Regions from separate parts of the Blastococcus sp. SYSU DS1021 genome, predicted to be linked through region 1. Evidence: predicted binding sites of a transcription regulator. Region 1 holds the regulator's gene; the other holds the start of a gene.
What was found. The regulator LexA, encoded in region 1, represses DNA repair genes until DNA is damaged. The targets are predictions, from matches to a motif close to TCGAACANNTGTTCGA.
Positions count from the first base shown of each region.

Region 2: the regulator LexA is predicted to act here: its motif matches at 1,913-1,928, upstream of ACI8AP_RS11645 (DUF222 domain-containing protein).

Region 1 is NZ_JBJHAL010000012.1:44,582-47,916, reverse strand. It holds gene ACI8AP_RS11000 (hypothetical protein) at 1-637, opposite strand, end outside; gene ACI8AP_RS10995 (LysM peptidoglycan-binding domain-containing protein) at 763-1,275, opposite strand; gene lexA (transcriptional repressor LexA) at 1,481-2,248, shown strand; gene ACI8AP_RS10985 (hypothetical protein) at 2,252-3,295, opposite strand; gene ACI8AP_RS10980 (phosphatase PAP2 family protein) at 3,267-3,335, opposite strand, start outside.
Region 2 is NZ_JBJHAL010000013.1:59,595-62,929, forward strand. It holds gene ACI8AP_RS11635 (class I adenylate-forming enzyme family protein) at 1-1,042, shown strand, start outside; gene ACI8AP_RS11640 (crotonase/enoyl-CoA hydratase family protein) at 1,039-1,806, shown strand; gene ACI8AP_RS11645 (DUF222 domain-containing protein) at 1,932-3,335, shown strand, end outside.

The DNA of each region.
Region 1 (3,335 bases):
TGGAGCGGGTCTCGACCGTGCTCGCGGAGCGGGCCGCGGGCACCGACCAGCCACCGCCCCGCGGTCGGTCCTCACGGGTCGGGGACTGCGCGTCCGGCGCGCTCTCGACGACGGCCGGGAAGAGGTCGGTGTCGGCGGCGCGGTGCCGGCCCACGACCGGGCCGGACTCGGTGGCCGGAGCGCGGTGCCGACCCGGGGGCGGCACCGGCACCGGCACCGAGGACGCCGGCGCGGCCTGCACGGCGTCGCTCTCCGGCGCGCGCCGGCGACCGCCCGGCCGCTGGGCACCGGTTCGCGGCTCGCAGCGGTCGCGCAGCAGCGGCAGGCTGGCGGTCGCCTCGACATCGGTCGACGGACCGTCACGCAGCGGTGCCGCTGACAGGGAGGCGGGCATCGCCTGCGTCACCGGGGACACCTCGACGGCCGGCGACTCCGGGAGCCGCACATCCCCCAGGTCGATCCAGAGCGCCTGCTCCTCGCCTCCGGCGACGACCCGCACCCACATCTGGCACGCGCCGGAGTCGTCGTGTCGCCACCCCAACAGCTCCCCCGCACACCAGGCACCCGCCTGGTGGACCTCGACGGCCTGGGGACGAGTGGTGAACACGGCGGCGCGGTTCTCCATGACGCTGGACACGGACGTACCGTAGGTGGCCGACCAGCACGCACGGTGAACGTGCCTGTACTGAGGGTTGACGAAGTCGCCGGGCCGCGTTGTGAACACCTCGCCCTGGCGCGCAGGCACCGAGCCCTACGGGGCCGTCAGGGCAGGACGAGGACCTGACCAGGCGAGATGGCCGCGGAGCCGAGCCCGTTCAGCCGCTGGATGTCGACGACGACGTCGCGGACATCGCGCCCGTCGGCGACCGCGCCGGCGATGGACCAGAGCGTGTCACCCGGCTCGACGATCACATTGGTCGTCCCCATGAGCTCCAATCCGCCACCCGCATCCCCGAGGACGGCGCTGCCGAGGACGATCACGCCCGCGGCGAGGAGGAGGGTGAGGACCGCGAGCACACGACGGCCGCGCGACGTCAACCGGAGCGGCGGCTGCTCCACCCGCTCCCGACGCCCCCGGCCGGGCGATCGCCCCACCGTCGCCCGTGGGCCGCTCATCCTCCCGCGAGCCGGCGCGGGCAGAGGTTCGGGCATCTCCGCGTAGGAGCGAGGCGGCGGGAGCACCCGGAGACGCCGGGCGGGTGGCGGACCGGCGCGCCGCTCCCCCGGGTCGACCGACACCTGGCCGCGGACCCGCAGTGCCGTGCTGCTCGTCATGTGTTCAGCCCTCCTGGCCGGCACCCGCCGGACGCGAACGTGTGTTCGATTCGAACGCTTGTCCGATGTCTACCGGATGGGACCGACACTTGGGGAGCGACACGGGAAAGTTTCGAACACCTGTTTGAAGTGGCCGCCGATCGGCGCTACCGTTCCTCCGACGACGAGGGTCGAGAGCTGCGCGGGCAGCCGGCGAGGAGGAGACGTGGCGGACTCGAGCAGGACGTCCGGCAACCGGGGCGGCACCGCGGGCGTGGCCCCGGGGACGGCGGACGGTTCGGCGTCGGTACGGGCCTTTCCCGACCGCGCGGCCGATGGGGACGGGCTCACCCAGCGGCAGCGGCGGGTGCTCGAGGTGATCCGCGACTCCATCGACCGGCGCGGCTACCCGCCGTCGGTGCGTGAGATCGGCGAGGCCGTCGGGCTGTCCTCGGCATCCTCGGTCGCGCACCAGCTCTCGGTGCTGCAGAAGAAGGGCTGGCTGCGGCGCGACCCGAACCGCCCGCGCGCCCTGGACGTGCGACTGCCCGGGGATGCCGGCCGGGCCACCGCCGCACCGGTCGAACCCCCCGTGGTCGGCGACGGCGTGCAGGCCGCCGCGCCCGCCTATGTCCCGCTCGTGGGCCGGATCGCCGCCGGTGGCCCAGTGCTCGCCGAGCAGGCGGTGGAGGACGTCTTCCCGCTGCCGCGCGAGCTGGTCGGCGAGGGAACCGTCTTCATGCTCAAGGTGGCCGGCGACTCGATGGTCGAGGCCGCCATCTGCGACGGCGACTGGGTCGTCGTCCGCCAGCAGCCGACCGCCGAGAACGGGGAGATCGTGGCGGCGATGATCGACGGCGAGGCGACGGTGAAGACCTACAAGCGCCGGGACGGTCACGTGTGGCTGCTGCCGCACAACCCGGCCTACGAACCGATTCCCGGAGACGAGGCGACGATCCTCGGGCGGGTGGTGTCGGTCCTGCGCCGGGTCTGAGGGTCAGGTCCGGCGGCGCAGTTTCCCGCCCACCCAGACCACGAGAGTGGCGACGACGGCGGCGATCAGCGCCGAGGCGATCGGCGAGCGGTCCGAGCGGGTGAGTTCCGCGAAGGACGGCAGCGGGTCCTCCGCGGGAGTCGGCTTCGCGGCGGCGGTCGCGGCGGGCAGGGGAACCACGGTGACGGCGCTGGGCAGGCCCTCGCTCGCGACCACGAGCGCCCGGTTGTCGGCGGAGAAGCTGACGGCCTCGCCCTGCGGCGACTCGGGGAGCGCCACCCGCACCGGTTCGCCGGCCAGCGCACCGGGCACGTCCGAACCGGACAGCGGCCACACGTAGGCGTCCGTGTAGGTGCGCAGCGCCAGTGCGCTCCCGTCGCCGGCAACGGCACCTCCGGTGATCAGCAACTGCCCCGCACGACCCACGGGGCCACCCGGGGTTCCGGTGAGGGTGACGTTGACCGTGCCCACCCGCTCCATCGGCACAGTGCCGCCGTCGACGAGCGCGGCGGCGGGCCGGTAGACCCCGCTGGAGCCGAGCACTTCCTTGGTCACGAGGTACGGCGTCCCGTCCGGGGCCAGGAGCAGCGCCTCGGCGTCGTGCGCGCCGTCGGGGTAGGTCAGCCGATGCAGCGCTGCCGCGCCGTCGGGCCGGAGGACATGCAGCGCGACGGTGGCACGGCTCGTGCCGTTGTCACCGGTGTCGGCGATCCAGACGCTCCCGTCCGAGCCGACGCCGAGGTCTTCGGGGTCGAAGGGGTCCGCGGCCCCGGCCTGCACGTCGACCACCGCACAGGCGGCATCGAGCCCGAGGACTTCGACCCGGTCACCGCCGTCGTTGAGGGCGAGCATCTGCTCTCCTACCACCACCAGGCCGGACAGCTCGGCGAGTCGGGGGTCCGTGATGGCGCACCGGACCTCCGGCGCCGGCTCCTCCGCCGACGCGGACCCGGGGACGAGCACGGCCAGGGCGCCGGTCAGGGCGCTCGCGACGACGAGCCGACGCCGCCGGGCGCGGCTAGGAACTCGCTTGGCCTGCTCGGGCACGTACCAAGCGTGACAGAACCATCGCGTCCAGTGCATGAAC
Region 2 (3,335 bases), on a different contig from region 1:
CACGACCGGCGCGCTCAAGGCGGTGGTGCACACCCAGGCCAGCTACGCCGCCATCTGCGCCAACATCCTGGCGAACCTGGTCTCCCCCGGCCGGGACTCGGTCATGCTGCACGCGGCGTCGCTGATCCACGCCAGCGGCACGTTCGTGCTCCCCTACTGGATCCGCGGCGGCGCGGCCGCCGTCCTGCCGGGCTTCGACCCCGCCAGCTACCTGGACTCACTCGCCCGCTACCGGGCCACCGAGATCAACCTGGTACCCACCATGCTCGGCATGCTGCTGTCCTCCGGCGCCGCCGAGCGCGCCGACGTCTCCAGCCTTCGCACGGCGGTGTACGGCGCCAGCCCCATGCCCGGCCCGGTGCTGGCGCAGGCCCTCGACGTGTGGGGTCCACGCCTGGTGCAGTACTACGGGCAGACGGAGGCACCCCTGGCGATCACCGTGCTCGACGCCCTCGACCACACCGACCCGTCCCTGGCCGGCTCGTGCGGCCACCCCTCGGTCGACGCCGAGGTCCGGGTCGTCGGCAGCGACGGCGGCGCCCTGCCGGCCGGCGAGATCGGCGAGCTCCAGGTGCGTGCCCCCTTCGGCATGGCCGGCTACCACGACGCGCCCACCCTCACCGCCGAGACGATCAGCGGGGACGGCTGGATCGCCACCCGCGACCTGGCCCGGCTGGACGACCGCGGCTACCTCACGCTTGTCGACCGGACCAGCGACATGATCATCACCGGCGGCTACAACGTGTACCCGCGGGAGGTCGAGGAGGTGCTCATGGCCCACCCGGCGGTGTCCGGTGCGGCCGTCGTCGCCGCACCCGACCCGACGTGGGTGGAGGCGGTGACCGCCTTCGTCACGCTCCGCGCCGGGTCGAGCGCCACCCCCGACGAGCTGCGGGACGCGGTGCGCGGCGCGCTCGCCGGTTACAAGGTCCCCAAGACCGTGCACGTCGTCGACCAGCTCCCCCTCTCCCCCGTCGGGAAGATCCTCCGCCGGGCCCTGCGCGAGCCGCTGTGGGCCGACGCCGCGGGGCGCTCGTCGTGAGCGAGACGGTGACCGTCGAGCGGAACGGTCCGGTGACGACGGTGCGACTGTCCCGCCCGGCGGCACGCAACGCCGTCGACGGGCCCACCGCCGCCGCGCTCGCCGACGCGTTCCGGGCCTTCGACGCCGACGACGAGGCCGCCGTGGCGGTGCTGCACGGCGAGGGCGGCACCTTCTGCGCCGGCGCGGACCTGCGGGCCATCGGGACCGACCGCGGCAACCGCACCGAGACCGACGGGGACGGGCCCATGGGCCCCACACGGATGCGGCTGCGCAAGCCCGTCATCGCCGCGATCGCCGGGCACGCGGTCGCCGGCGGCCTGGAGCTCGCGCTGTGGTGCGACCTGCGGGTCGCCGACGAGACGGCGATTCTCGGGGTCTACTGCCGCCGCTGGGGCGTGCCACTGGTCGACGGCGGCACCGTGCGGCTGCCGCGACTGATCGGCACCTCCCGGGCCATGGACCTGGTGCTCACCGGGCGAGGGGTGGACGCCGCCGAGGCGCTGCAGATCGGATTGGTCAACCGGGTCGTGCCCGCCGGGCAGGCGCTGACCGAGGCCCGGGCGCTGGCCGCCCGGATCGCCGCCTTCCCCCAGACCTGCCTGCGGGAGGACCGGGCCTCCCTGCTGGAGCAGGACGGCCTCGACGAGGAGGCGGCCATGGCCAACGAGTTCCGCCACGGCATGGCCTCCCTCGCCGTCGACGCGCTGCCGGGGGCCGCACGCTTCGCCGCCGGGGAGGGCAGGCACGGCAGCGGCGTCTGACCCGGTCCGGGTGGCCACCGCGGCGCGGGACGACACGACTCCGCGCCCGGGGCCGCACCGCGCTGAGCAGCACCTTCGCACAAATCCGTCTTGCTTTCCGGGGCGATCGAACGTATGTTCGATGCATGGCGGACGTCGGGGCGGTGAGCGACTGGTACGCCACCGCCCGCGCCCGGGCGGTGGCCGCCGGACGGCGCCGGCGAGCCCGCGAGGCGTCCACCGAGTGGCCCGAGTTCGCCCCGCCGGTGAGGCTGGCCGCCGGCCCGCTCGGCGAGGTGCAGGCCGCGGACCGCGAGATCGCCCGGCAGACCGCGCTGCGCGCCCGCGCGGTCGCCAGGTTCGCCGCGGACCGGCCCGCCGACGGCGACCGTGCCCAGGGTGAGCCGGGCGCGATGAGCCCGGAGCGGTGGGCCGCGCGTCCCGAGGTGCTGCGCGGGGTGAGCGAGTGGGCGACGCAGGAGCTCATGATCGCCCTCTCGCTCTCCGCCCGGGCCGCGGAAGCGTTGCTGGTCCGCTCGCTGACGCTCGTGGAGCGGCTGCCCGGCACGCTGGCCGCCCTGGAGGCGGGGGCCCTGCACCCCGGGCACCTCTGGACCATGCTCGAGAAGGTCGCTCCCATCGCCGACGACCGGGTGCGTGCCGAGGTCGAGGCGGAGCTGCTGCGCTGGGCTGCGGGCCGGGTGGTGACGCCTGCGCAGCTGAACGACAAGGCGCGCCGCGAGGTGGCCCAGCGGGACGCCCGCGCCGCGGCCCGCACGCTGCAGGAGGCGCTGAAGCGGCGCGGGGTCCACATCCGCCCGGATGCCGTCGACGGCATGGCGACCGTGAGCGTGTACGCCACCATGCCGGAGGCCCAGGCGCTGTACCGGGCACTGACCGCCTGCGCGGAGGCGCTCGACGGCGACGACGATCAGCGCACGCGGGGCCAGAAGATGGTCGACTGCCTGCTCGACCTGGTGCTGCGCCCGGGCGAGACCGATCTGCCGCCGGTGCAGGTGCTGCTCACCGTCGTCGCCTCGCTGGCCACCCTCGCCGGCGGAGACGGTTCCGGGGAGATCGACGGGCAGGTCGTGCCGGCCGAGATGATCCGCCACTTCCTGACAGCGCTCACCGGCCGGCCGCTGGGATCCGACTCCGCGGAGCCGGCCCCGGGGCAGCCGTCCGGCTCGATGTCGTGGCAGGCGCAGGAGCAGGCCGAGCTGGAGTGGTGGCTGGCCGAGACGGAGCGCCGGCTGCTCAGCGGTGAGCTGGTCGATCCCGACCCCGACGGCAACGGCGACCTCGCCCCTCCCCCGGACGTCGCCGGCGACCCCGCCCTTCCCCCGGACGTCGCCGGCGACCCCGCCACCACCCACGACGCACTCCCGGGCGACACGATCGAGGACGCCGAGATCGAGGACGCGCCCCGCGCCGACACCGGTACCGACGCCGGTACCGACGCCGCCGTGGCCCAGGAGCGCCGGGGGTGCACCGCAGCCTCACCGACGTCGCGAGGGCCAGACCGGCGGCGCGGTGATCCTCCGGCGCCG